2 linked regions of the Arthrobacter crystallopoietes genome follow. The protein of the gene in region 1 binds, or shares a complex with, the protein of each later gene. Links are inferred from orthologs where the notes say so. Each region holds a gene or a part of one and is shown on either strand. Other genes may lie near its edges.

Evidence for each region.
Region 2: the proteins of uvrB (region 1) and pcrA are in contact, whole or in part, in a crystal structure (PDB 7EGT), measured with the Thermus thermophilus proteins. The link is inferred for Arthrobacter crystallopoietes from one-to-one orthologs. Residues at the interface, in WP_096411307.1 of Thermus thermophilus: Glu23, Leu25, Arg26, Asp27, Gly28, Glu29, Arg30, Phe31, Arg55, Glu326, Asp327, Phe328, Glu379, Ser382, Gln383, His398, Gly400, Arg401; in WP_096412145.1 of Thermus thermophilus: His654, Arg656, Phe657, Gln666, Asp668, Glu669, Lys680, Arg681, Leu682, Ser683, Lys685, Tyr686, Ala687.

The regions. Positions count from the first base shown.
Region 1 is NZ_CP018863.1:3,911,664-3,926,053, forward strand. The notes cover bases 5,093-7,993. They hold uvrB (excinuclease ABC subunit UvrB), read left to right. Parts: upstream 5,093-5,445; coding sequence 5,446-7,542; downstream 7,543-7,993. Other genes in these bases: AC20117_RS18050 (TerC family protein), read left to right, coding at 7,734-7,993. Outside these bases: rpsA (30S ribosomal protein S1), read left to right, coding at 1-509; AC20117_RS18025 (class I SAM-dependent methyltransferase), read right to left, coding at 589-1,716; AC20117_RS18030 (YigZ family protein), read right to left, coding at 1,709-2,389; coaE (dephospho-CoA kinase), read left to right, coding at 2,517-3,728; AC20117_RS18040 (MFS transporter), read right to left, coding at 3,761-5,038; more of AC20117_RS18050, read left to right, coding at 7,994-8,792; AC20117_RS18055 (MFS transporter), read left to right, coding at 8,844-10,235; AC20117_RS18060 (alpha/beta fold hydrolase), read right to left, coding at 10,275-11,600; AC20117_RS18065 (GNAT family N-acetyltransferase), read right to left, coding at 11,600-12,094; AC20117_RS18070 (DEAD/DEAH box helicase), read right to left, coding at 12,109-14,390. UniProt on the Escherichia coli protein: The UvrABC repair system catalyzes the recognition and processing of DNA lesions. A damage recognition complex composed of 2 UvrA and 2 UvrB subunits scans DNA for abnormalities.
Region 2 is NZ_CP018863.1:2,309,707-2,324,207, forward strand. The notes cover bases 5,615-8,626. They hold pcrA (DNA helicase PcrA), read left to right. Parts: upstream 5,615-5,932; coding sequence 5,933-8,320; downstream 8,321-8,626. Other genes in these bases: AC20117_RS10845 (hypothetical protein), read right to left, coding at 5,615-5,835; AC20117_RS10855 (mechanosensitive ion channel family protein), read left to right, coding at 8,441-8,626. In the rest of the region: AC20117_RS10825 (LLM class flavin-dependent oxidoreductase), read left to right, coding at 305-1,372; AC20117_RS10830 (ABC transporter ATP-binding protein), read left to right, coding at 1,422-3,326; AC20117_RS10835 (ROK family transcriptional regulator), read left to right, coding at 3,454-4,683; more of AC20117_RS10845, read right to left, coding at 5,173-5,614; more of AC20117_RS10855, read left to right, coding at 8,627-9,478; sucC (ADP-forming succinate--CoA ligase subunit beta), read left to right, coding at 9,739-10,902; sucD (succinate--CoA ligase subunit alpha), read left to right, coding at 10,921-11,856; AC20117_RS10870 (zinc-dependent alcohol dehydrogenase family protein), read left to right, coding at 12,063-13,118; dual-specificity RNA methyltransferase RlmN, read left to right, coding at 13,166-14,404. UniProt on the Escherichia coli protein: A helicase with DNA-dependent ATPase activity. Unwinds DNA duplexes with 3'-5' polarity. Translocates on single-stranded DNA with 3'-5' polarity. Initiates unwinding more efficiently from a nicked substrate than double-stranded DNA.

The sequences.
Region 1 (14,390 bases):
ACATCTCCGAGCTGGCCGTCCGCCACGTTGAGCTGGCCGAGCAGGTTGTCTCCGTTGGCGACGAGCTGTTCGTCAAGGTCATCGACATCGACCTCGAGCGCCGCCGCATCTCCCTCAGCCTCAAGCAGGCCAACGAGGGCGTTGACCCGGAGGGTACCGAGTTCGACCCGGCCCTGTACGGTATGGCTGCCGAGTACGACGAAGAGGGCAACTACAAGTACCCGGAGGGCTTCGATCCGGAGTCCAACGAGTGGCTCGAGGGTTACGAGACCCAGCGCGCCGCTTGGGAGCAGCAGTACGCTGACGCCCAGGCCCGTTGGGAATCGCACAAGAAGCAGGTTGCCCAGCACCTGCAGGAAGACACCCAGGCTACTTCCGAGACCGGCGAATCCGCTGCAACCAGCTACTCATCTGAGCCCGCTCAGACTGAGACCGCCAGCACCGGTGGCGGAACGCTCGCTTCGGATGAGGCCCTCGCCGCACTGCGCGAGAAGCTCACCGGCAACTAATTCCGCCTGCCCTCACGGGTAAGCAGACAAAAGAACCCCCGTCCTCGGACGGGGGTTCTTTTGTCTGCGCGGGACGATCCTAGGGCCGGCGGATGCTGACCGTGACAGTGAATTTCGGGTTGCGGGCGACCTCGCGGGTCGTCCCGACGAGCCGGTTCAGGGCCTGCTTGTATGCGAGATGGCTGTTCCACACCGTCCACAGCTCGCCGCCGGGAGCGAGTACTCGGCCGGCATCGGCGAACAGCTTCAGGGCGATGCCGGCATGCACCGCGTTCCCGATGTGGAACGGGGGATTGAGCACAATGAGTTCCTCGGTGGAGTCTGGCAGCGCGGACAGGGCATCGTCCCGTTGGACGGTCACCCGCGCGCTGAGGCCGTTTGCCTCCGCGGTTGCCCGGGCCGAGGCGACGGCGGACGCGGACTGGTCCGTGGCCAGGACAGCCAGGTCCGGCCGCAAGAGTGCGAGGTACGCTGCAATCGTCCCGTTGCCGCACCCCAGATCTACGGCCCGCCGGGCAGCGCGGGCACCGGCAAGTGCCGGTAGCAGGAACCGGGTACCCATATCGAGCTTGGCCCCACCGAACGTAGCGCCGAAGGCGACAATCCGCAACGGAGCCGGCAGCCCGACGTCGTACTCTTCCTGGAGCGGGAAACGGATGCGGACGTCGTCGCGGGGCACGGTGGCTGTCAGTACCCGGGCCTTCTGCCGGCCACGCCCGGCGCTCACCGACGAGAATGCCGTTCCCAGCACCTGGTTCATGGCGGGGGACATGTGTTTGTCGCGCCCGCCGGCGAGCACGGTCACGTCGGGCCCCGCAGCGGCGGCGATGAAAGCTGCCGCTTCCTCAAGGGCATCCAGTGACCGCGGCAGCTGCATCAGCACCAGCCGGGTGCCCGTAAACAGCTCCGGGCCCATAGAGTGGTGGGTAAAGCCGTCGAGCTCTAGCGCGCGGGCGTTGTTCTCCAACGCCTGTTCGGCAGAGAGCGGATCCTGATGGACTCGCAGCCCGGTGAAGCCTGCGGCGGCCAAGGACAGAGTCAGCGCACCGTAATGGTCGTTGACCACGGCGATCTCGTTGCCCTGCAACCTGGCCAGCAGCGGGGCCGCCGTATCGAGCAGCAGCCGGTCGGCCGCATCCGCCGCGTAGAGGTTCTCCGCTTCCACGTCGGGCCAGCGGCGCAAGAGCGCCAGGTTCAATTCAGGCAAGATCCACCCACTCGGTGCCGCGCGGCACGGCCGGTTCTCCGCCCGCGGTGAGCGAAGCAAGCTGCTCATGGAAGCGGGCCAGCACCTCAGGTTCATCCGCAAGGGCCACGTTGATAGCGACCCCGGCCGCCCCATAGTCGCTGCCGAGCACGGTGACACCTGCGGCACGCAGCTCGTTCTCGAGCCGGCCGGCTTGGGCGTGTTCCGCAGCGACGGCATACAGCTGCATGCGCCGCCGCGGCACCAATCGAGCCGAGGCCACGGCCTGCGACACCGACTCCGAGTAGGCGCGCACCAGACCGCCGGCGCCCAGCAGGATTCCGCCGAAATAGCGTACGACGACGGCCGCAACGTCGCTCAGGTCCGTCACCCCGGGCGCTGTCTCGCGTTTGGTCAGAGCCTCCAGCATCGGGAGGCCGGCGGTACCGGAGGGTTCGCCGTCGTCATTGGAACGTTGCACGTCGCGATCCGGACCCAGGACGAACGCAGAACAATGGTGCCGGGCATCATGGAACTCCTTGCGCAGGTCGGCGACAAGGTCCCGCGCGGCTCCCTCGGTCTCGACGCGGCGAAGTACCGTGATGAAGCGGGAGCGCTTGATCTCGATTTCGTGCCGGTGTTCGCCAGCAATGGTCGTATAGCTGGTAACCGTGGACTGGGAGGCTGGATGCACCCAACCAGCCTAGTACGGCGGCAGCCATCCTGCGCCCTCCCACCAGCGCCCGCGCCGGGCGGAGGCCTGTTTGAGCCTGAGGGAGATGGTTGGTGGGGGAGGGCTGCCGTCTGGCTAGACTGATGCTGTGCTTAAGGTCGGTCTAACAGGCGGCATTGCCGCGGGTAAATCCCTGGTAGCGCGGCGGCTGCGTGAACGCGGCGCGCTACTGATCGATGCCGACGTGCTGGCTCGCGAAGTCGTCGAACCGGGAACGCCCGGCCTGCAGGCCGTTGTGGCGGCGTTCGGGACAGAGATTCTGACCGACGACGGCGGACTGGACCGTCCGGCGCTCGGCGCTGCGGTTTTCGGGGATCACGCGAAACGCGAACAGCTGAACGCCATCATCCACCCCCTGGTCCGCGCACGTTCGGCGCAACTGGTTGCAGAGGCCGAGCCGGAACGGATCGTCGTTCAGGACATCCCGCTGCTGATGGAAACCGGGCAAGGGTCACGGTTCCACCTGGTCCTCGTGGTGGATGCGCCCGAAGAAGTCCGGATCCGGCGCATGGTCTGTGACCGCGGCATGACAGAGGCCGACGCGAGGGCACGCATTGCCGCACAGGCAACGCATGCCGAGCGGCTGGCCGCGGCCGACGTCATACTGGAAAACGTGGAATCGCAGGAAGCCATTTTGGCGCGGGTGGACCGCCTGTGGGATGAGCGGCTCGAACCCTTCGCGGCGAACCTTGCGGCGGCCCGGGTGGCAGCACCCAGCGGCGGGCCCGTCCTGGTCGAACCCCGCGTGGACTGGCCGCAGCAGGCGACGCGGCTGGCGAACCGGATCAGGTCGGCGGATGAACGGATTCTGGCGGTGGACCACATCGGTTCCACGGCTGTTCCGGGGTTGCCGGCGAAGGACATCATCGATCTGCAGGTCAGCGTGCGTTCGTTAGAAGAAGCCGACGCCGTTGCAGGCAGCTTGGCGTCGGCTGGCTTCCCCCGCCGTCGAGGATTATGGCGCGACGTCCCCAAGCCATCGCACCCGGACCCGGACGACTGGGAAAAGCGGCTGCATGGCAATGCGGATCCGGGGCGGAGCGCAAACGTCCATGTTCGGGTGGCAGGATCCCCGGGCTGGCGGTTCGCGCTCGGCTTCCGTGACTGGCTGCGCGACAACCCGCAAATGGCACAGGAGTACTTGGCGGAAAAGGAACGGCTGGCCGAGCTGCACGCTGGGGACGGCTCAATAGGCCGCTACGCGAAGGATAAGGAACGTTGGCTAGCCGACGTAGCGGAACCCGGGATGCAGGAGTGGATGCGCCGCGTCCAGTGGCGGCCGGACAGCGCAGCTGGGTAGCGCTGCCCCGCGTGCTACCCAGCCGTAGTCCGTCAGCTGGCCGCTGCCGCCCGGTCCCGTTCGACGCTGGGAATTTCCGTTCCGCGGATGGAGCAACCGGCTGTTTCCGGGATGAACTTCAGCGCAACGGCTCCGACGACGCAGGCCACCATCATGTAGTAGGCGGGAACCAGCGTGTCACCGGTAGCTTGAATCAGCAGATCGTTCACCAGCGGCGCCGTGCCGCCGAAGAGCGCCGTTGACACGTTGTAGGTAATGGCGAAACCGGCATACCGCACCTGCGTGGGGAACATGGCCGGGAACGTCGCGGAAATCGTCGCCAGCTGAAGTACGTACAGCAGACCCAGCACGGCAAAGCCGATCAGGGCGGTGCTGAAGTTGATCCGCATGAGCAGGTACATCGGTATGGCGGCTACAAAGAGGCCCAGCAGGGAAGCCCACCACATTGGCTTTCGGCCGACCCTGTCGGATAGCCTGCCGGCAAACGGAATGACAATCATCATGGCCAGCTGGCCCAGCAGGAGCAGTGTCAAGGCGTTGTTAGCGGAGAGGTTGATTTCGGTCTGCAGGTAGGTGGGCATATAGCTCAGTAGCGTATAGTTCGTGACATTCAGCGCCACGACCAGTCCGCCCATGGTCAGCAGCGGCTTCCAGTACTTCACGACCAGATCGCGCAGTTCGGTCTTCGCGTTCGGCTCTTCCTGATGATGGTCCTCAAGGTCGCGGAAGACCGGCGTATCTTCGAGCTTGGTACGCAGGTAGAGGCCGATCAGGCCCATGGGACCCGCCACCAGGAACGGTAGGCGCCAGCCCCACTCGGTCATCGCCTGCTCGCCCAGCACGATCTGGAAGAACAGCACCAGGGCCGTGCCGAGGATGAAGCCGAACAAGGTGCCGAATTCCAGGAAGCTGCCGAAGAAACCGCGCTTCTTATCCGGCGAATATTCGGCCATGAAGGTGGCCGCACCGCCGTATTCGCCGCCGGTGGAGAACCCTTGCACCATGCGGAGGAGGATCAGCAGGATGGGGGCCCAGACGCCGATCATTTCATAAGTGGGCAGCAGGCCGATGGCAAAGGTGGCACCGGCCATCAAGATGATGGTCAGGGCCAGAATGGCCTTGCGGCCAAGCCTGTCGCCGAGCGGGCCCCAAATCAGCCCGCCCAAGGGACGGACGAGGAACGAGATGGCGAAGGTAGCCAGTGCGAGGGCAGTGCCAAGCCCGCCTTCTGTGGGGAAGAAGTTGGCGGTAATGTACGTGATGGCTACCGCATAGATGCCGTAGTCGAACCACTCGGTGGCGTTACCCATCGCCGACGCCCCGATGGCGTTCCGGATGGTTTTCCTGCCTTCAGGGGTATCCGTTGTCGGGGCCGCGTATTTTTCCTCTACGGGCTCAGACGCTGCGTTCTGCTGGGGGTTTGCGTCGTCCTGGCCGGGCCTCTGACCCGGCTCCGGCTCAGGCGATCGTTCATCCGTTGGCACTGTCTCTCCATCCAGATCAGTGATCTTTGCAGATCCTCATCTTCTGTTCGGTTCGATTGACGTCGCTGTTAGCTCACAGTATCCACCGGCAGCGCGCCGAGGCCAACCATTTTTGGCAAATTCTCCTCGCCGGAACAGCGGCAGCGGCGGACAACGCAGGTTCTGGCCCGGTGTTGTCCGCCGGGAGCAATCGCGGACCCACGCTGGCCGCAATTGGGGCTACCGTTAATCCCATGAGTCTTGCGCAGGACATCAACCGAGTTGTAGCTCCTTTCGAAGTAATCAGTGATTACAAACCAGCAGGTGACCAGCCTGGAGCCATTAAGGAACTCACCGAGCGGATCCAGGCCGGGGAGAAGGACATCGTCCTGCTGGGTGCGACGGGCACCGGTAAGAGCGCCACGACGGCATGGCTGATCGAACAGGTGCAGCGGCCCACGCTTGTCATGGTGCAGAACAAGACGCTGGCAGCACAGCTGGCGAACGAGTTCCGGGAACTGCTGCCGAACAACGCGGTGGAGTACTTCGTCTCCTACTACGACTACTACCAGCCGGAAGCGTATGTGCCGCAGACGGACACCTTCATCGAAAAGGACTCCTCCGTCAACGAGGAGGTCGAACGTCTCCGGCATTCGGCGACAAACGCCTTGCTGACCCGGCGCGACGTCGTCGTCGTTGCCACGGTCTCCTGCATCTACGGTCTCGGCACGCCCGAGGAATACGTGGCAGGCATGGTCACGCTCCGCCGGGGCGAACAGATGGACCGTGATGAGCTGCTGCGCAGATTCGTGTCGATGCAGTATGCGCGAAATGACATGGACTTCCACCGGGGCACCTTCCGGGTGCGCGGAGATACGGTGGAAATCATTCCGATGTATGAGGAACAGGCCCTGCGCATCGAATTTTTCGGGGACGAAATCGAGAATATCTATACGCTGCATCCCCTGACCGGCGAGGTTATCCGCGAGGAAACCGAAATGTATGTTTTTCCTGCCTCGCACTACGTGGCCGGACCGGAACGGATGAGCCGGGCGATCAAGGAGATCGAGGATGAGCTGGCGGCCCGGCTGCAGGTCCTGGAATCCCAGAACAAACTCGTGGAAGCCCAGCGGCTGCGCATGCGCACCACCTACGACCTCGAGATGATGCAGCAGATGGGCTTCTGCAACGGCATTGAAAACTACTCCCGGCACATCGATGGCCGCGGTGCCGGAACCGCACCGCACTGCCTGCTGGACTACTTCCCCGACGACTTCATGCTGGTGATCGATGAGTCCCACGTGACGGTTCCCCAAATCGGCGCCATGTACGAAGGCGATATGTCACGTAAGCGCACGCTGGTGGACCACGGGTTCCGGCTGCCCTCGGCCATGGACAACCGGCCGCTGAAATGGGATGAATTCCTCGAGCGGATCGGCCAGACCGTCTACCTTTCGGCCACGCCGGGCAAATACGAACTGGGCAAGGCCGACGGGTACGTCCAGCAGATCATCCGTCCCACCGGACTGATCGACCCGGAGGTCGTGGTGAAGCCGACCAAGGGCCAGATTGATGACCTGCTGGGCGAGATCAACATCCGGGTGGAGAAGAACGAGCGCGTCCTGGTCACCACGCTGACCAAACGGATGGCCGAGGACCTGACCGAATACCTCATGGACCACGGCGTCAAAGTCCAGTACCTGCACTCGGATGTCGATACCCTGCGCCGGGTGGAGCTCCTGCGCGAACTGCGGACGGGCACCTTCGACGTACTGGTCGGGATCAACTTGCTGCGTGAAGGCCTGGACCTGCCCGAAGTCTCCCTTGTCAGCATCCTCGATGCAGACAAGGAAGGGTTCCTGCGCAGCAGCACGTCGCTGATCCAGACAATCGGCCGTGCGGCCCGTAACGTATCGGGCGAGGTCCACATGTACGCGGACCGGATCACCGATTCCATGGCGCACGCCATCGAGGAGACCAACCGGCGCCGCGAAATCCAGCAGGCCTACAACAAGAAACACGGGGTGGACCCGCAGCCGCTGCGCAAACGGATTGCGGACATTACCGACCAATTGGCCCGCGAGGACGCCGATACCGCGGAGCTTTTGGGTGAGTTTGATTACGGCAAGGGCAAGCGCGGATACTCGGCCGCTAAGCCGAAGGAAAAGATCCGCAAGGACGGTCTTGCCGCGGTACCAGCCGAAGACCTTACCTCCCTGATCGAAGAGATGACCGCACAGATGCATGCGGCAGCAGCCGAACTGCAGTTCGAGTTGGCCGGCCGCTTGCGCGATGAGATTGCGGACCTGAAGAAGGATCTCCGGCAGATGCGTGCGGCCGGTCACGCCTGACCCGGAGCGGTCAATCGGGTACACTCGATGAGGCGTAGGGGAGTATCCCAAACACTGCGGACGTCAACACGCGGGGCAGCGAAGCCCGGCCGGGCGCAGTGGCCGTACCCGACACAAGGGCGGCGGAGAGACTTGCGGCAAATGTCCCGTATCTCCAATCGGCGCAATGCGCTGCTTTCGAAAGGCCATCCGTGTCAGACCAGTTGTCTGCCCAGTTCCAGACCATATCGCTCGTGGTCCTGGGTCTCATTTTGCTCTTCGACCTGCTGTACGTGGTCAAACGTCCGCATGAACCGTCTATGAAAGAGGCCGGCCTGTGGGTCGGCTTCTATGTGACGCTCGCCCTCGTCTTTGCCGGCCTGATGTTCTGGCAAGCAGGCTCCGACTATGGACAGGAATTCGTCGCAGGCTGGGTGACCGAATACAGCCTCAGCATCGATAACCTGTTTGTCTTCATCATCATCATGGCCAGGTTCTCGGTGCCCAGGAAGTACCAGCAAGAAGTGCTGATGTTCGGCATCATCATCGCTCTGGTGCTGCGCGGAATCTTCATTCTGCTCGGAGCTACGGTCATCGAGAACTTCAGCTGGGTCTTTTACCTCTTCGGCGCGTTCCTGCTCTGGACCGCTTGGAAGCAGGCCACAGATTCCGGTGAAGACGAAGAAGAAGGCGCCGAAAGCGGTCTCATCGCCAAGCTGACTCGCAAACTGCCGGTGAGCGAGAACTTTGACGGCAACAAACTGCGCACAACGGTCGACGGCAAGCGCGTTTTCACTCCTATGGTCATGGTATTCATCACCATCGGCATGACGGACCTGCTCTTCGCCGTGGATTCCATCCCTGCGATTTTCGGCCTGACCCAGAGCGCGTTCATTGTCTTTACCGCCAACATTTTTGCACTGATGGGCCTTCGCCAGCTGTACTTCCTGCTGGGCGGGCTGATGGACCGACTGGTCTACCTCAAGCACGGCCTTTCGGTCATCCTGGCCTTCATCGGCGTGAAGTTGATCTTCCACGCCCTGCATGTCAACGAACTGCCGTTCATCAACGGCGGCCAGCATATCGACTGGATCCCCGAGATCTCCACCGAGTTGTCTCTGGCCGTCATCCTGGGCACGATCGTGGTGGCCACCGTAGCCAGCCTGCTGAGCCCGGCAGGCAAGGCCGCAAAGATCGACGCTGAACTGAAGGCGGATCTGGAAGCCAGCCGCCGCGAGGAGCGCGAGGAAGACAAGCTCAACGAAAAGTAGCCTGCCGACAAACGAAAACCACTAGACGCTCAGCGGCGTTATGCTCGCAGTGTGAGTTTTCCTGTCGACGCGGCGCTGGATGCCCAAGCACGGCTTGGACGCATCCAGCGCCGTACTGTTTTAACCCTTGCCCTCGCCCAATTGTTCAGCGGCGTTGGCAACGGGGCCGCGCTGGCGATCGGTTCGCTTCTTGCCGTGGAGCTTTCCGGCAACGAAGAACTAGCCGGTACGTCCACCATGGCCCTGTCCCTGGCCGGTGCCCTGGTCGCACTGCCGCTGGCCGGCCTGGCGGCTCGGTGCGGCCGGCGGCGGGCGCTGATCTCCGGCCTGCTGCTGGCCCTGCTGGGCGCCGCACTCATGGTGTTGGCGCCGATTCTGCGTTCCTACCTGCTGGTGCTGGCTGGCTCCGCCTTGCTCGGCGTCGGCGCTGCAGTCAACCTGCAGGCGCGGTTTGCGGCCGTCGATCTGGCCCGGCCGGAGCACCGGGGGCGCGACCTGTCCTTCGTGGTCTGGTCCATCACCATCGGAGCGGTGGCAGGACCAAACCTGATCAAGCCCGGGGCCGAACTGGCCTTGGCGCTGTCGCTGCCGGAGACGTCCGGTCCGTTCCTGTTTTCCATGGCAGGGCTGGCCATCGGCGCAACTCTGCTGTTTCTCGGGTTGCGTCCGGATCCGCTGCTCGTGGCCCGGAGCGTGGCCGCCGGCTCTGCCCCGGCCGCCGCATCTCCCACCGCACATCGTGGCACACCTGCACCTGCACCTGCATCTGCGGCCGCGCCGGACTCCGCCTTGCACCGAAAGCTCCGCGGCGGTTCGCTGGGCGCCGGCCTGGCCGCGGTCCGCCGGTCGCCGATGGCCCAGCTGGGCCTGGTCACGGTCGTCGGGGCCCACCTGGTCATGGTCGCCGTGATGTCCATGACTCCCGTCCATCTGCAAGAGCTCGACCATGCCTCCGGCCTGCACCACAGCGAGGCCGATACGCTGGCGCTCATCGGATTCACCATCTCCCTGCACATCGCAGGCATGTACGCACTGTCGCCGGCGATCGGCCTGCTCACCGACAGGTTGGGCAGGCCTCGGATGATCATGATCGCCCAGCTGGTGCTGCTGGCCGCCGTCGGGCTGGCCGGGATCGGGCACGGCGACCAGCTATGGGTGGGCGTCGAACTGGCTGTCCTCGGCGTCGGCTGGTCTGCTGCCACCATCGCCGGCTCCACCTTGCTGACGGAATCAGTCTCCGACGAGGACCGGGTGCTGGTGCAGGGCGTGTCCGATACCTGCATGGGAGCCGCGGGCGCATTGGGCGCCGCACTCTCCGGGGTAGCGCTTGCGTTCTTTGGCTTCGCCGGGCTGAACCTGGCGGCGGCACTGGCGGCCGCCGTCGTCCTGGTCTTCGCCGTCGTGGAGGCCGCGCGGAACCGCGGGAGCCAGCACCGGGGGTAGGACGCGCCACCGTTGTTCCGCCTGGCGAGCCTCAGGGGATTATTCGACGGCGCCGTCCTGGCTACGGCACATGGTGAGCAGGCGGCGGAAGATGGCCTCGCCGTCGTCCGAAATGCCGTCATGATAGAAATCGGCGGTCTCCCAGACCTGCAGGCCCCTGACCCGGTCGGCGGTTTCCAGCGACAGGTCGCGGTCAACGTAGATGTCCTCGGCATACACAGCAGCTGCGGCCGGCACTGTGTTGGCGGCCAGCTGTTCCAGGTCGTAGAGCGCGGGCCAGTCGCTCTTGGCGGCCAGTTGCCCCGCCACCTCCTGCAGCGGCACCAGCGCCGGGTCCTCTTCGAAGTACCACGGGTAGACCATTTCGCCTGTGAGCAGCGGATGCTCCGCCTCCGGGCTGAACTGCGGATACTGCTCGAGGACCCGCCACGCCGACCAGGCGGTGGCCTCGTGCTGTGCGTAGATGGATTCGTGCAGCAGCGCGTAGAGCGGATTGGCGGCCCGGCTGACCTGGTGGCTTATTTGTTCGAGGAAGCTATCGGTCAGCCGCGGGCCGTCCGGCGTGGTGGTGAAGGCATCTTCCAGCAGGTAGTGCAGGGCATCCACCCGGGTATTGCCGCCCAGGAAGGAGCCGAGCATCTGGAAGCGGCGCACGCTCAGCCGCTCGCCGGTGGGCAGGAATTCCGGCACCTGTTCCAGGTGGCGCGCTATCCGGGTGACCCGTTGGCGGTCCTCCGGGTAGCGGGCGAAGTATTCGACGTTCCGTGCCTCGACCCGCTTGAAGGTGGCCTGGTATACCCGGTCCGGGTGGCCGGTCAACGGTGCCAGGCCGCCGGTGATCAGAACTTCGCGCAGTCCCGCGGGCGCCAAGGAAAGGTAGCTCAGGGCGCAGAAACCGCCGTAGCTCTGGCCAAAGATGCTCCAGGGCGCACCGGCCAGCTCCTGCCGGATGAGTTCGGCATCCGCCACAATAGAGTCCGCCCGGAAGTGGGCCAGATAAGCCGCCTGTGCCGCCGCATCGCCCTGCAGCGGCAGGCTCTGGCGCGACAGGGGAGTGGACAGCCCGGTTCCGCGCTGGTCCAGCATCAGAATGCGGAAGTGCCGCGCGGCTTCTTTCATCCAGCCGCCCAGGGAGGTCACCCGGTTGCCGCGGCCGCCGGGTCCGCCCTGCAGGAACAGCAGCCAGGGCAAAGATTCCACTGCCTCGTCGCTGTGCTCCAGGGACGTGTATTCCCGGGCAAAGATCTCGATACTGGGGCCGTCCGCGTCACCGTGGGCCAGCGGAACGGTGAACCAGTGTTCCACCGTCCTGGCCCCGTGCATGACGTGCGAGGCGGCGATCCGGTGGGCTGCGCCGTCGTGCATTATGCCGTCCGGGCCGGAACTGCGGAGCCGAATTCGCGCAGCGCCGGGCCAGTCAGGCGGAAGGTGGACCACTCATCCTGCGGCAGCGCGCCCAGGCTGCGGTAGAAGTTGATGGACGGCTCGTTCCAGTTCAGTACCGCCCATTCCACCCGGGCATAACCGTTCTCGACGGCGTGCTGCGCCAGGGTGCGCAGCAGCGCCTTTCCGTGTCCCGCGCCGCGCGACTCCGGGCGAACGTACAGGTCCTCCAGGTAGATGCCGTGGACGCCCTCCCAGGTGGAGAAATTGCGGAACCACAGCGCAAAACCCTGCACGCCGCCGTCGTCCTCGGCGATGTGGGCGAACACGGACGGGTTTTCGCCGAAGAGGGCCTGCTGCAGCTGCTTCTCGGTGGTCTTGACCGCGTCCGGTTCCTTTTCGTAGACGGCAAGCTCACGGATGAGCTCGAGGATTACGGGAACGTCGGATTCGCGGGCACGCCGGATACTGGTCATAACTGGCATCTTAATCAGAGCGGGCCCACGGCGGTAATCCGCACCGCTGCCGTGCCCAGTTCGTTGGATTCGGCAAGATTGACGACGGCGTTAATGCCCCAGTCGTGGTCCCCGGCCGGGTCGTCGAAGATCTGCCGGACCTTCCACTCCGCGGGAGCCTCTTCGATGATCAGGTACTTGGGGCCACGGGCGTCCGGCCCGATGCCAAGGTCATCATGTGCGTCGAAGTAGGCGTCCATCGCGTCCGCCCACCGGTCCGCATCCCAGCCGCTGTCCGCGTCCAGTTCCCCCAGGGCCGCTTCGTTTTCTGCTTCGAAGAGCTCCACCCGGCGGAAGAGTTCGTTGCGGACCATCACGCGGAACGCGCGCACGTTGTCCGTGAGCTTCGGCGGCGCCTTGGTCAGGACGGACTCGCTGGCATGTTCCGCCGCCAGATCCGCGGCTCCGGCGCCGGAGGTCAGCTCCTCCCATTCGTCCAGCAGGCTCGAGTCCACCTGGCGCACCAGTTCGCCGAGCCAGGCGATGATGTCTTCCAGGTCTTCGCGCAGGGCCTCGGTCGGCACCGTCTGGCGCAACGCCTTGTACCCGTCCGTGAGGTAGCGCAGCAGGATCCCTTCGGAGCGTGCCAGTGAGTAGAACTGCACGTATTCGCTGAAGTTCATCGCCCGTTCGTACATGTCCCGGATCACCGACTTGGGCGCAAGCTCGAAGTCGCCCAGCCAGGGGGCGCTCTTCCGGTACACGTCGAAGGACTGGAACAACAGCTCGGCCAGCGGTTGCGGGTAGGTGACTTCCTCCAGCATGGCCATGCGCTGGTCGTACTCGATGCCGTCTGCCTTCATGGCGGCAACAGCTTCGCCGCGGGCCTTCTTCTCCTGGGCGGAGAGCACCTGCCGGGGCTGCTCCAGGATCGCCTCGATTGAGGAAACGACATCGAGGGAGTAGCTGCCGCTCTCCGGATCCAGCAGTTCCAGGCTGGCTACCGCGAACGGGGACAGCGGCTGGTTCAGCGCGAAGTTCGCCTGCAGATGGATCTTCAGCCGCACCAGGCGGCCGTCTTCGTCCGGCTCCGGCAGGCGTTCCACCAGGCCGGAGGCCACGAGTTCGCGGTAGATGCCCAGCGCGCGCTTGATCAGGTTGAGCTGTGAAGCCCGGGTCTCGTGGTTCTCGGTCAGCAATCGTTTGGCCGCGGCAAAGGGATCCCCGGGCCGCTCCAGCAGGTTCAGCAGCATCGAGTGGCTCACCGTGAAGCTGGAGGTCAGCGGCTCCGGTTGGCCGTCCACCAGCTTCTGGTAGGTCGGCTCGCCCCAGCTGACAAAGCCAGCCGGTGGCTTCTTCTTGACCACCTGGCGCAGCTTCTTCTGGTCATCACCGAACTTCGCCACCGCCTTGGCCATCGCCTTGGTGTTTTCCACCACGTGCTCCGGCGCCTGGACGACGACGGTGCCGGCCGTGTCATACCCGGCCCGTCCTGCGCGGCCGGCGATCTGGTGGAATTCCCGCGCGTTGAGCAGCCGGGTACGGACGCCGTCGTACTTGCTTAGCGCCGTCATCAGGACGGTGCGGATGGGGACGTTGATGCCGACGCCGAGCGTGTCCGTACCGCAGATGACCTTCAGCAGGCCGGCCTGGGCCAGCTGTTCGACCAGCCGCCGGTACTTAGGCAGCATGCCGGCGTGGTGGACGCCGATGCCGTGGCGGACCAGCCGGTTCAAGGTCTTGCCGAAGCCCGGGGCGAACCGGAAGCCGGCGATCAGTTCGCCGATCCGGTCCTTCTCCTCGCGGGTGCAGACGTTGATGCTCATCAGGTTCTGGGCGCGTTCGATCGCCTCCAGCTGGCTGAAGTGCACCACGTACACCGGCACCTGGCGGGTGCTCAGGAGCTCCTCCAGCGACTCCTGCACAGGCGTCTGGACGTAGTAGTAATGCAGCGGGATGGGGCGTTCGGCCGAGCTGACGGTGGTGGTCTGCCGCCCGGTGCGCTGGGTCAGCTCCTTCTCGAACCGGGTCACGTCGCCCAGCGTGGCGGACATCAGCAGGAACTGCGCCTGCGGCAGCTCCAGCAGCGGCACCTGCCAGGCCCAGCCGCGCTGCGGATCCGAGTAGTAGTGGAATTCGTCCATGACCACGGTTCCCAGCTCGGCCTCCGAGCCCTCGCGCAGGGCGATGTTCGCGAGGATTTCCGCGGTGCAGCAGATGATGGGAGCATCCTGGTTCACGGACGAGTCGCCGGTCACCATGCCGACGTTGTCCGGGCCGAAGATGTCGCACAAGGCGAAGAACTTTTCCGAGACGA
Region 2 (14,501 bases), 1.6 Mb from region 1 along the record:
CGAGCCCGGCAGGAAACACACCGGCGCGCACCACGCCGGGGCGGACCGCGCGGCGACGCTGCAGCCGGACCGCGGGTATCCCGGGAACCGCTGCCGAAAATGCGTTGCCATGACTCCAGTCCATCACCTGCCTCCGACAACCAGACCCGTATTCAGCAGCGTCGACACTAACAGCTGAAGCTTTTCTGATCTTTCGGATTTTTCCCCCTGGAACCGAGCGGCTCTGAACGGCCAGTGTTAGTGAGGTGCACGTCGTCGCCGTCATAAAGGGAATAGCCGCCTGTGTTTAGAGGTTGCGGCAGGTATGGAACTCGGCATCTACAGCTTCGGCGACATCCACCCCGATCCGCTGACGGGGGAGCGGACATCGCCTCAACAACGGATGGCGGATCTGCTGGAGCGGGCCCGGCTTGCTGATGAAGTGGGTCTCCACTATTTCGGGATAGGGGAGCACCACCGCCCGGACTATGCGGTCTCTGCTCCGGTTCCCGTGCTGGCAGCGGCGGCTGCCCAGACCAAGAACATCAAGGTAGGCTCCGCGGTCACGGTATTGAGTACTGAGGACCCAGTCCGCGTCTACCAGCAGTTTGCCACGCTGGATCTGCTGTCCGGCGGCCGCGCCGAGCTGACCGCCGGCCGTGGTTCCTTCATCGAGTCCTACCCGCTCTTCGGCGCCGCTTTGGCCGACTACGACGAGCTGTACGAGGAGAAAATCGCTCTGCTGCTCCAGCTGGACGAGCAGGAAGAGGTCACTTGGAGCGGAAAGTTCCGGCCCGCGCTCGACAACGCCAGAATCCTGCCCAGGCCGTCCGGCCTTCCCACCGGCAAACGGACCGGCAAACCCGGCGCTGGCCAGCTGGATATCTGGATCGCCACCGGCGGCACGCCCGCGTCGACAGGCCGCGCTGCCACGCTGGGCAAGAACGTCATCTATGCGTTGCTGGGCGGCACCGTCCACAGCTTCGCACAGCACGCACAGCTCTACCGCACCGAAGCCGCAAAGGCGGGGCACGACGTCGGACGTCTGAAAGTGGGGGTCAGCAGCACCGGCCTGGTGGCGCGGGAGGATGCGGCGGACAAGTTCTATCCCCATTGGCTGGACTCGCTCACCCGGATTGCGGCCGAGCGCGGGTTCTCCAAGCCCAGCCGCGTCAGCTACAACATGCAGGCGGCGCGGTCCGGCGGCATCTACGTGGGGAACCCTGAGGAGGTGGCCGAGAAGCTGGTGCTGACCCACCAGTACATGCAGCACGACCGGCACATCCTGCAGATGGACCTGTCCTCCGTGCCGCAGAAAACCGTCCTGGAATCCATCGAGCTGCTCGGAACCGAGGTGTTGCCGCTGGTGCAACGCGAGCTCGCGCCGGAATAAGACCTAGGCTGTATTAGTACATTCGTTCCCAGTTTCAAAAGGAGTCAGCATGTCCATGGAAGGGGCGGCGTGGAGTTCGCTGTACCGGCTTTCCATGTCGGACAAGGCCAAGCACGGGTTCTCCAAGAAGACCGTCAAACGTACCCTGGCGTTCGCAGCGCCCTACAAGGGCAAGCTGATCTTCTTTGTCATCGTGTCCATCATCTCGGCCGCTTTGGCGGTTGCGACGCCGGTTCTCGCCGGCCAGGTGATCGACGCGATTGTGGCGAAGACAAGTATTGAGACGATCGTCTGGCTGGCCGTCATTATCGCCATCGTCGCGATTGCGGACGCGGCGCTGAGCATGGTGACCCGTTGGGTTTCCTCCGGCCTGGGCGAAGACGTCATCCTGGACCTGCGCACGGCGGTGTTCGACCATGTGCAGAAAATGCCGATTGCGTTCTTCACCCGCACACGCACCGGGGCGCTGGTCAGCCGACTGAACAACGACGTGATCGGTGCCCAGCGCGCCTTCGCCGGCACACTTTCCGGCGTCGTCAGTAATTTTGTGGCCCTGGTGCTGACGCTGATTGTCATGCTCAATACGTCCTGGCAGGTGACGCTGCTGGCGCTGGTCATGCTGCCGATTTTCCTGCTGCCGGCCAGGCAGATGGGGTCGCGCTTGGCGGAGATGCGCCGCGAGGCCGCCAACCACAACTCAGCGATGAGCACGCAGATGACGGAGCGTTTTTCCGCCCCCGGCGCCACGTTGGTCAAGCTTTTCGGCCGGCCCGAGGCGGAGTCTCGGGAGTTCAAGGTCCGGGCCGAGCGGGTGCGCAACATCGGCATCAAATCCGCGGTACTGCAGTGGACCTTCGTGACCGCACTGACCCTGGTCTCTGCGCTGGCGCTGGCACTGGTTTACGGTCTCGGCGGGTTCTACGCCATCATCGGCCGGCTCGATCCGGGGGACGTGGTGGTGCTGGCGCTGCTGTTGACCCGGCTATACGCGCCGTTGACCGCGCTGGCCAATGCGCGCGTGGAGATCGCCAGCGCCCTAGTCAGCTTTGAGCGGGTCTTCGAGGTGCTGGACCTGGATCCGCTGATCAAGGAAAAGCCCGACGCCGGTGCCGTCCCGCCGGGGCCGGTCACCGTTGAGTTCAAGGACGTCCGTTTTGCCTACCCGTCAGCCGACAAGGTTTCGCTGGCGTCGCTGGAAGAGGTCGCCACGTTGGACACCCGCGGCGGCGAGGAAGTCCTGCACGGCATCAACTTCAAGGTGGAGCCGGGGCAGACCCTGGCGCTTGTGGGGTCTTCCGGTGCGGGCAAGTCCACCATCGCCTCCCTGCTGGCCAGGTTGTACGACGTTGACTCCGGCTCCGTGGAACTCTCCGGCGTTGACCTTCGTGATCTGAGCTTCGATTCGATCCGCTCCACCATCGGGCTGGTGACTCAGGACGGACACCTGTTCCACGACACCATCCGGGGCAACCTCACGCTGGCCCGCCCGGAGGCTTCCGACGAGGAGATCTGGGACGTGCTGCGCCGGGCTAGGCTCGAGCCGATGGTCCGGTCCCTGCCGGATGGTCTGGAGACCATGGTGGGGGAGCGCGGCTACCGGCTGTCCGGCGGTGAGCGCCAGCGGATGACCATCGCTCGGCTGCTGATCGCCCATCCGCAGGTGGTCATCCTGGACGAGGCAACCGCCGCGCTGGATTCGACCAACGAAGCCGCGGTACAGGCTGCCTTGACCGAGGCACTCGAGGGGCGCACCGCCGTCGTTATTGCGCACCGGCTGTCCACCATCCGTTCCGCGGACCAGATCCTGGTGGTCGAGGGCGGCGAAATTGTGGAACGGGGCAGCCACCTTGAACTGCTGGCGCGCAGCGGGCGGTACGCAGAGCTGTACCGGACGCAGTTCCGCACTGAAACGACTGAAACGCCTGAACCGACCGAAACGCCTGCCGTGCCCTGAGCCGCAAGGCCCACCGTGCCCTGAGCGGCGCGCGGTATTTTTTATCAGTGCTATCCGGTCCGTCATTCGTTACAGTGTCATAGGTTGACCTAAGTCACAGCAGAGTTTTGGGGAGCAGGGCTCATTAATGCAGCGCGGTAGTAATCTTGGCCGTCTTGGCGGCTACAACCAGGCGGTGATCCTGGATGCGATCCGCCGCGCACCCGAAGGCATCGCCCGGGTCGAGCTGGTGGAGCGCACGGGCCTGTCGCCGCAGACCATTTCCAATGTAGTGCGCCGCCTGGTCGACGACGGCCTGGTCCGGGAAGACCGCAAGACGGTTTCCGGGCCGGGCAAACCCCGGACGGTGCTGGAGTTGGAGGTGTCCAGCCGCATTGCCATCGGCATCCACCTGGATCCTGCCGTCATGACCGTGGTGGCCCTGAACCTGCACGGCGAGGTTGTGGCCAGTACGGACCACCGGATGCCGGGGGTTGGTGAACCTGACGGCATAGTGTCCCAAATGGCTGACGCCGTCGAGACCCTGATTGCCACCGCACGGCTGGATCGCAAGCGGATCCTGGGCGTGGGGCTTGCCGCGCCGGGGCCCATCGATGGCATCGAGGGCATGATGGTTTCGCCGCCGATGCTGCCTGGCTGGGATAGGGTGCCGCTGCGGGAACCGCTGGAAGAATTGATCGATCTGCCGGTGTGGCTGGACAAGGACGTGACGGCGGCCGCAGTTGCCGAGCTCTGGGCGAGCGATAGGGACGCGCCCTCCAGCTTTGCCTTCATCTACCTGGGCACCGGACTTGGTGCCGGTGTGGTGCTGCAGAACGAGGTGCAGCACGGTTCCTCCGGAAACATCGGCGAGATCGGGCATTTCCCGGTGCCGGACGAAGTGCCGCTGTGCGAATGCGGCCGGCGGAACTGCATCGGCATGAGCCTGAATTTCGTGACACTCATCCGGCAGGGCATCGAAGCCGGGATCTTCCCCAAGAACCACGACGAGCAGGGACTGGACGGGACAACTGCGGCTATTTTCGAGCTGACCAGCATGGCCGGAGCGGGCAACGCCGAAGCGCAGGCCATCGTGAACCGGGCGGCGCGGAATCTTGCGTTCGTCGTGGCACAGGTGGCCAACGTGCTCGACGTCCAGCGGATCATCTTTGGCGGGCCGCTCTGGGATGGCCTTGCCGGTGTCGGCCTACCGCCGCTGCGCGAGGAGATCCAGAAGCACTTCGTGGCGAAGGACATCCACCAGCTCGAAGTGGTGGGATCGGACCTCGGCGAGCAGGTGGGGGCCATCGGCGGAGCATGCCTGGTGCTGGACCAAGCCTTCTCACCCAAGACCCGTGGACTCTTGCTGGAGACGTAAAAAAACGTCATAAAGTGTATTTGACGTCACATATCGCGAAATTGACCCGGGTTAATCAATTGTTCACCCACTGGGCTTGATTTAGTCCATCGTATGGATAAACATGGTTAGTGACGGCAGGCGTTCGTATGATCGCGCCAACTCTTGGAATGAACGGTCCAAGAGCGGGCGGGGCCCTGGGGAGGGGCGCGTGCCGTCAACCAAGTAGGACAACAGCGATCGCGAGTAGTTCCGGCGAACGGGAAGAAGCCCGGGACTGCAACTTCTCTTTTGAGGTTCTCGCAGTTGAAATGCTTTGGGATGCACCAAATGCGGTAGCCGCCGGCTGCGCATCCGTGGGGGGATGCGCAGACGGCGGCTTTCCTGCTTAACTACGGCACCAGCGGTGGTTTTGCGAGAGTGCCCCTGGCCGGAATCGAACCGACGGCCTACCCTTTAGGAGAGGGTCGCTCTATCCAACTGAGCTACAGAGGCGCGGACCTATCCAGCTTACCCTTTTGCCGCCGTCGTTGTTTCATTCTGTTTCCGGCGTGGTCCGCGGAAAACCGCGTAAAGAGCAGCCAGGATGCTCAGGCCGAACAGCACGGATTTCGCGACCGTGAGGAAGCTGGCCAGCGATGCGTCGCCTACCGGATCCGTGCTCATGATCGAGTCCAGCACCCAGTTCTCGGCCAGGTCGGCAATGACATACAGCAGTACGGGCGCCCAGCAGAGCCAGCGGAGCAGCCCGCGTTTGAGTTGCTGGCCGATCAGCAGCAGCCAGGTGAAGCCGAACAGCAGCGGGAAGATCGTGTCGGCGGTTTTGTGCCAGTAGTTGTATTGGCCGGCGCCGTCCTCGCCGAAGGCGGTGCGCACGTCCTGCACGTACTCGGTGCTGTAACCGGTGACCAACGTGTCCGGCATGGCGAGGCCGCCGGTCAGCTGCTGGAACTGCGGCATGATCAGGATGAACGAGTACCCGAACAGGAACGCCGAGGCCACCGCGCCGGCGATGACGATCATGTTGGCGTTGCCTGCCGCCTTGGCCGGCGTGCGGCCAGTGCTCGGATTGACGACGCCGGATCCTGGCTTTGTGGAGGAAGGGTCACCAGTGCGGGCGTCGGCTGCTGCGGGACCGTGCTTGCGGAGGCGCTGCGCGCGGGACTTGGACATATCTCCATTATGGCCCCGGGCGGCGACGCACCTTCGAGCTAGGCCGAGGGCGAATCCGGCACCGAGTGTCAGCGGTGGCTAATAGACTGGTAGAACCATGGATTTTCTGACTGACCCTGCCTACGATGCTCCTGCCCCTGCCTTGCCTGATGCGCAGGAACTGCTGGCTGGGCTGAACCCGCAGCAGGAAGAGGCAGTCAAGCATGCCGGCTCGCCGCTGCTGATCATTGCCGGCGCCGGATCCGGGAAGACCCGCGTGCTCAGCCACCGGATCGCCCACCTGCTGGCCACCAAGCGTGCGCGCCCGGGAGAGATCCTGGCCATTACCTTTACCAACAAGGCGGCCGCGGAAATGCGTGAGCGGATCGAGTCGCTGGTGGGGGACCGGGCGAAGAACATGTGGATTTCCACGTTCCACTCCTCCTGCGTGCGGATCCTGCGCCGGGAGGCCAAGAATGTTGGGCTCAATTCGAACTTCTCCATTTATGATTCGGCGGACACCCTGCGCCTGATCACCCTGGTGGCCAAGGGCTTGGACCTGGATCCGAAGCGCTTTCCGCCGAAGTCCATCCAGCACAAGATCTCCGCGCTGAAGAACGAGCTGATCGACGACGAAGCCTACGCCGCGACGGCTAACTACTCCGATCCGTTCGAGCAGGCCGTAGCTGAGGTCTACAAGGACTACACACAGCGGATGCGCCAGGCCAACGCCATGGACTTCGATGACCTGATCGCCCAGGTGGTCTTCATCTTCCAGGCCTTCCCGGCGGTGGCGGATTCCTACCGGCGGCGCTTCCGGCACGTCCTGGTGGACGAGTACCAGGACACCAACCACGCCCAGTATGTATTGGTCCGCGAACTCACCGGCGGAACGGGCGAAACGGAGCAGGACTTCCCGCCCGGCGAACTGACCGTGGTGGGGGACTCGGACCAGTCCATCTACGCCTTCCGCGGTGCCGACGTGCGCAACATCGTCGAGTTCGAAAAGGACTACGCCAACGCACGGACCATCTTGCTGGAACAGAACTACCGCTCCACGCAGACCATCCTGACGGCGGCCAACGCGGTGATCTCCCGCAACCCCAACCGCCCGGCCAAGAGGCTCTGGACTGCGGAAGGGGACGGCGAACGGATCATTGGCTACGTCGGCGAAAACGAGCACGACGAGGCCCGGTTCATCGCCAACGAGATCGACCGGCTGCAGGACGCCGAGAACCTGCGCCCGGGGGACGTAGCCATCTTCTATCGGACCAACGCGCAGTCCCGTTCCATCGAAGATCTGCTGATCCGGGTGGGCCTGCCGTACAAGGTGGTGGGCGGAACACGCTTCTATGAGCGCAAGGAAATCAAGGACGCACTGGCCTACCTGCGGGTGCTGGTTAACCCGGATGACGTGGTCAACCTGCGTCGGATCCTGAACGAGCCCAAACGCGGCATCGGGGATCGGGCCGAGTACGCCGTGGCTGCGCTCGCCGAGCGGGACCGGCTGTCCTTCATGGAAGCCCTGCGCAAAGCCCATGATGCGCCGGGCATGGCCACCCGCTCCGTCAACGCGGTGGCCGGCTTCGTGAAGCTCATCGATGACCTCACCGAAGTGGCCAATGGATCCGGGGCCTCGGCTGCGCTGGAAGCGGTGCTGGAGCAGACCGGCTACCTGGCGGCGCTGCGGCAGAGCAATGATCCGCAGGACGAATCCCGGGTGGAAAACTTGGCCGAACTTGTCGCCGTCGTGCGTGAATACGAACGGGACAATGAGGACGGAACGCTCGGCAGCTTCCTGGAGCAGGTGGCGCTGGTGGCGGATGCGGACCAGATTCCGGATGCGCCGGATGAGGAAAGCGCGCAGCTGGCCAAGGACCAGGGCGTGGTCACCCTGATGACCCTGCATACAGCCAAGGGGCTGGAATTCCCGGTGGTGTTCCTGACCGGCATGGAGCACGGCGTGTTCCCGCACCAACGGTCCATGACGGATCCGAAGGAGCTGGCCGAAGAACGGCGGCTGGCTTATGTGGGGTTGACCCGTGCCCGCAAGCGGCTCTATTTGACCCGCTCGGAATCGCGGAGCCTGTGGGGCCAGAGCCAGTACAACCCGGCAAGCCAGTTCATCGAGGAAGTCCCGCCGGAGCTCATCGACTGGAAGCGTGAAGGCAGCAAGCGCCCGGCGTTCACCTCCTCCGGCAGCTTCGGCTCCAGCCGGTACAGCGGTTCCCACTGGGGTGCCGGTGCCGGCGGAAACCAGGATGTTTCCTCGCTGCCCGGTTCGGCACGTTCCATGGCGCCCGCCGCCGTGCGGGCAGGGCGCGTCCAGCCGCAGAAGGAGGTCATCGCGCTGACCGTGGGCGACAGGGTCAACCACACCAGCTTTGGAAACGGGACCGTCCTCTCGCTTGAAGGCGCCGGGGACAAGACTGTGGCGAAGGTCAAGTTCGACATCGGAGAGAAGCGCCTGCTGCTGCGTTACGCGCCGCTGACCAAGTCGGACTAGGGACGATGTCCCGCCGGCGCGGGATGTCCCCCGCGCCGGAACCCGGCGGCACAGCGCAGAAGACGCCGTGGCGGCGATCCGCATTTGGTCACGCTGGCATAACAACATAGCGTTTTTCGTATGGATTTGAATGTGGCGGATGTGGATGTAGCCCAGCTGGGCACTCTGGGATTTTGGATGGATAAACCGCTGCGCGTCGCGGTGATTCTGATCGGCGGGTTCCTGCTGAACCTGCTGGTGCGGATTGTCATTCGCCGGATGTCGACGAAGATTGCCAATGGCGAGACGGCGAAGCTCGAGAAACTCGACGCCGACGCCATCGGCAAAAACATCAAGGACCCGCGCTACTGGCTGATGCAGGATTCGCCGATCGCGGCCGTGCGCCGGGCCCAGCGGGCACAGACCATCGGCTCGGTGCTGCGCTCCATCGCCACAGTGGTCATTGGTGTCATGACGATCCTGATGGTCATGACCGAACTCGGGTTCGACCTCGGGCCGCTGCTGGCCAGTGCCGGTATCGCCGGTGTTGCGATTGGTTTTGGTGCCCAGACCCTGGTCAAGGACTACCTCTCCGGGTTGTTCATGGTGGCCGAGGACCAGTACGGCATCGGCGACGTGGTGGACCTGGGCGAAGCCTCGGGCACGGTGGAATCGGTTGGATTGCGCGTCACGCAGGTACGTGCCGTGGACGGTACGCTCTGGCACGTGCGCAACGGCGAAATCCTGCGGGTGGGCAACTCCTCGCAGGGTTGGGCTCGCGCCGTGCTGGATATCCCGGTTCCCTATGATGCCGACGTCGAAAAGGTCAGCGACCTGATTCTGAGCTCGGCCAAGGACCTGCGTGCGGACCCGGACTACCGGCGGCTCATCCTGGACGATCCGGAGATCTGGGGCGTCGAGGCGCTCACCGGCGAATCCGTGGTCATCCGCCTCGCCATCCGGACCAAGCCGCTGGAACAGTGGGGCGTGGCACGGGCCATGCGCGCACGCCTGAAGGGCGATCTGGACCGTGCCGGACTGCGCATTCCGCTGCTGAACCAGACCGTCATCAAGGACGGGAGTCCCGTGCTGGTGCCGGCCGGCTCCGAAAGCCACGCCGACGCCTCCGCGGATGCCTCTGCCGGCACCCCGGATGAAAGCCGCCAGGCCAAGCAGTAGCCCAAGAATGAGCCCGGCCCGCGGGGCCGTGAGCGGCGCGTCACAAAGTACCGCAAGGGGTTACTTTTCTACAAACCATAGAACTGTGCCCTTGATCACTAAAGCGGTACTCTAGGACAGGCGTCGCACGCCAAGGGACTAAAGTTCCCCTTGGAGCGCGAACGGATTTGCACCGAAAAAATGTCCGCCTACGCAGGCACGAAGTGACGCAGATCCGCGCTCCGAGTCAGAAACGACTTCGACGTAGAAGGACACAACCCGTGGACCTGTATGAATACCAGGCGCGCGATCTCTTTGAGGCACATGCTGTACCCGTGCTTGCAGGAATCGTTGCCTACACTCCAGAAGAAGCCAAAGCAGCAGCCGAAAAGATTGGCGGCGTTGTTGTCGTCAAGGCTCAGGTAAAGGTTGGCGGCCGCGGTAAAGCCGGCGGCGTCAAGGTCGCAAAGACTCCGGATGAAGCGTTCGAATACGCCACCAACATCCTCGGCATGGACATCAAGGGCCACACGGTCAACAAGGTCATGATCGCCCAGGGTGCGGACATCGCCGAGGAGTACTACTTCTCCGTCCTGCTGGACCGGGCCAACCGCAACTACCTGGCCATGTGCTCGGTGGAAGGCGGCATGGAGATCGAGCAGCTGGCTGTCGAGCGCCCCGACGCTCTGGCCAAGATCGCCGTTGACCCCGCCGTCGGAATCGACCAGGCCAAGGCCGACGAGATCGTCGCCGCAGCCGGCTTCGCCGAGGAACTGCGCGGCAAGGTCGCCGAGACCATCGTCAAGCTCTGGGATGTCTTCATCAAGGAAGACGCCACCCTGGTCGAGGTCAACCCGCTGGTCAAGACCGGCGCCGGCGACATCGTGGCCCTCGACGGCAAGGTCTCCATCGACGAGAACGCTGCTTTCCGCCACCCGGAGCACGCTGAGCTCGAAGACAAGGACGCCGCGGATCCGCTCGAGGCCAAGGCCAAGGAACTGGACCTGAACTACGTCAAGCTCGATGGCCAGGTCGGCATCATCGGCAACGGCGCCGGACTGGTTATGTCCACGCTGGACGTCGTCGCCTACGCCGGCGAAAACCACGGCAACGTCAAGCCCGCCAACTTCCTGGACATCGGCGGCGGCGCTTCGGCCGAGGTCATGGCCAACGGTCTGGACATCATCCTGAACGACGCGCAGGTCAAGAGCGTGTTCGTCAACGTCTTCGGTGGCATCACCGCGTGTGACGCCGTCGCAAACGGCATCGTCAAGGCCCTGGAGATCCTGGGCGAGAAGGCCACCAAGCCGCTGGTTGTCCGTCTGGACGGCAACAGCGTCGAGGAAGGCCGCCGTATCCTCCGGGACGCGAACCACCCGCTGGTCACCCTGGCAGTCGGTATGGACGAAGGCGCCGACAAGGCCGCCGAACTGGCGAACGCCTGAGGATCGAGGAAAAAGAACATGTCTATCTTCATTAACAAGGACTCCAAGGTCATCGTCCAGGGCATCACCGGCGGCGAGGGCTCCAAGCACACCGCCCGTATGCTCCACGCCGGCACCAACGTTGTCGGTGGCGTGAACGCCCGCAAGGCCGGCACCACGGTTCAGCACAAGGACCAGCGCGGCGCGCAGCTCGAACTGCCCGTCTACGGTTCGGTCAAGGAAGCCATCGCCGAGACCGGCGCTGACGTCTCGATCGTCTTCGTTCCGCCGGCCTTCACCAAGGACGCCGTGGTCGAGGCCATCGAAGCCGAAATCGGCCTCGTCGTCGTCATCACCGAAGGTGTTCCGGTCCAGGACTCCGCAGAGTTCTGGGCACTGGCACAGTCCAAGAAGGACGCCGACGGCAATCAGATCACCCGCATCATCGGCCCGAACTGCCCCGGCATCATCACGCCGGGCGAGTCCCTCGTGGGCATTACCCCGGCGAACATCACCGGCAAGGGCGGCGTGGGCCTGGTCTCCAAGTCCGGCACGCTGACCTACCAGATGATGTACGAACTGCGCGACCTGGGCTTCTCCACCGCCATCGGCATCGGCGGCGACCCGGTCATCGGCACCACGCACATCGACGCCCTGGCCGCGTTCGAGGCTGACCCCGACACCAAGGCCATCGTGATGATCGGCGAGATCGGCGGCGACGCCGAAGAGCGTGCGGCCGAGTTCATCAAGAACAACGTCACCAAGCCGGTTGTCGGCTACGTGGCAGGCTTCACCGCGCCCGAGGGCAAGACCATGGGCCACGCCGGCGCCATCGTTTCCGGTTCCGCCGGTACCGCCCAGGCCAAGAAGGAGGCCCTCGAGGCCGCAGGCGTCAAGGTCGGCAAGACGCCGTCCGAGACCGCCCACCTGCTGCGCGAGGTCTACCCCGAGCACGAGGAACCCTCGAACCTCTAAGGGTTCGTCCGCGCAAGCGGAAAGTTCAAGCTAACGACGGCGGCGCTGTCACCTTCATCGCGAAGGTGACAGCGCCGCCGTCGTACTTTTTAACCTGTTGCCTGGGGCGGACGCGCCGAAATCGCCGGCCGTTACGCAGCATGACTTCCTGCGGTCCGGGGGGCTGGCTAGGCTGGAAACAGCCGTTCCCGACGCAAGGAGAGCACATGCGCGCCACCATCATCCACGGACCCCGCGACATCCGGGTGGAAGAGCGGCCCTATCCCAACGTGCGGCTTCCCCCGGACGTGGTGGTCAAAGTGACCGCGTCTTGTGTCTGCGGCTCGGATCTCTGGCCCTACCGGGGTGTCCGCGAGACGGCAGAGCCGCGCGCCATCGGCCACGAATTCGTCGGTGTGGTCGAGAGCGTCGGGGATGCCGTGACGGCCCTGGTTCCGGGTGACTTCGTGGTCGCGCCGTGGGTGGGCAACTGCGGCGAGTGCCCGCAGTGCCGCAACGGCATTACGGTGGCGTGTGACCACCGGGCCTCCTGGGGCAGCATTGACGAGCACGGTTTCCACGTTGACGGCGGCCAGGGCGAGGCCGTGCGCGTGCCGCGGGCCGAGGCAACGCTGGTGAAGGTGCCCGGCGTGGACCGGCCGGATGCAGAATTGACCGCCAACCTGCTGGCGCTCTCCGATGTCATGGGAACGGGGCACCATGCGGCGGTGAGCGCGGCGGCAGGGCCGGGCCGTTCCGTCGTCGTTGTTGGCGATGGGGCCGTGGGGCTGTGTGGGGTGCTGGCGGCGAAACGACTCGGGGCGGAGCGGATCATCATGATGTCCCGGCATGCGGAGCGGCAGGCGCTGGCCAAGGAGTTCGGCGCCACCGACATCGTCGAGGAGCGGGGAAAGGCCGGGGCGGAAGCGGTGCGTTCGCTGCTGGGCGGGGTGGCCGCGGATTCGGTGCTCGAATGCGTGGGGACCAAGGAATCGATGGACCAGGCGCTGCGGTCCACGCGCCCCGGCGGCAGCGTGGGCTTTGTCGGCGTTCCGGCAGGCGGAGCGGAACTGCCCATCGGCGTGCTGTTTGCCAAGAACATCTCGGTGGCAGGCGGTGCTGCGTCCACGCGTGTCTACCTGCCCGAGCTGCTGGAAGACGTGCTTGCCGGCAAGATCAACCCGGGCAGGGTTTTCGACGTCGAAATGCCCCTCGACGACGCGGCCGAAGCGTACAAGGCCATGGACGAACGCCGCGCGATCAAGGTGCTGCTCAAACCGTAAAGGCAGGCCGTCCGACTCATTTGCATCGGCATGGGAGAATGGTGTAGATGTCTGTTTTGAATTCTTCCCCCACCGCCACGTCTTCCCGGCCACAGGTCCGTCCTGCTGTAGAAGGTGCCGAGCCCGCTGTCACCAGCGACGGCCGACCGCTGCTGCAGTTCAAGTCGCCGCGTGTGAAGCAGCCGCCGACACACCTGGCTGATCTGACCCTCGCCGAGCGGCAGGCCAAGCTCAAGGAAATGGGCCTGCCCGCGTTCCGCGCCAAGCAGCTCTCCACGCACTACTTCCAGCACTTCACCACGGACCCGGAAGCCATGAGCGACCTGCCCAAGGACGGCCGCGAAGAACTGGTGGCCGAGATGTTCCCGACGCTGCTGACCAAGGTCAAGCAGCTCAAGACGGACAACGGCGACACCATCAAGTTCCTGTGGCGGCTGTTCGACGGCTCGCTGGTCGAGTCGGTGCTGATGCGCTACCCGGGCCGGATCACGCTGTGCGTCTCCAGCCAGTGCGGCTGCGGCATGAACTGCCCGTTCTGCGCCACCGGCCAGGCCGGGCTGACGCGAAACATGTCCACCGCGGAGATCCTGGACCAGATTGTCCAGGCCAACCGGGTGATCGCCGAAGGCGCGCTGGGCGGCAAGCGCAAGGACGGCGGGCACGACGCCGAGCGCGTCACCAACATTGTCTTCATGGGCATGGGCGAACCGCTGGCCAACTACAAGCGCGTGATGGCAGCGGTGCACCGCATGGCAGCCGAGGCGCCCGAAGGCCTGGGCATGTCCGCCCGCAACATCACCGTCTCCACCGTGGGTCTGGTGCCGGCGATCAACAAGCTCGCGGCCGAGGACATCCCGGTGACCTTCGCGCTGAGCCTGCACGCGCCGGACGACGAACTGCGCGACGAGCTGATTCCGGTCAACAGCCGGTGGAAGGTCGACGAGGCGCTGGATGCTGCCTACAACTACTACGCAGTGACCGGCCGCCGCGTCAGCATCGAGTACGCGCTGATCAAGGACATGAATGACCACGCGTGGCGTGCGGATCTGCTGGCCAAGAAGCTGAACAAGCGCGGCCGCGGCTGGGTGCATGTGAACCCGATTCCGCTGAACCCGACGCCCGGTTCCATCTGGACCTCGTCGGAAAAGGCGGTGGAGACCGAGTTCATCAACCGGTTGATCGCCGCCGGCATCCCGACGACGCTGCGCGACACCCGCGGCAAGGAGATCGACGGCGCCTGCGGGCAGCTGGCCGCTGCCGACGACGACGAAAACGTCGCAGACTAAACGCAGCTAAACGCAGCAAGCATCAAGCACAGCGCAGCGGCCCCGCTCCTTCCAACTGGAGCGGGGCCGCTGCTGTCCGTTGCGGCGCTAGCCGGTC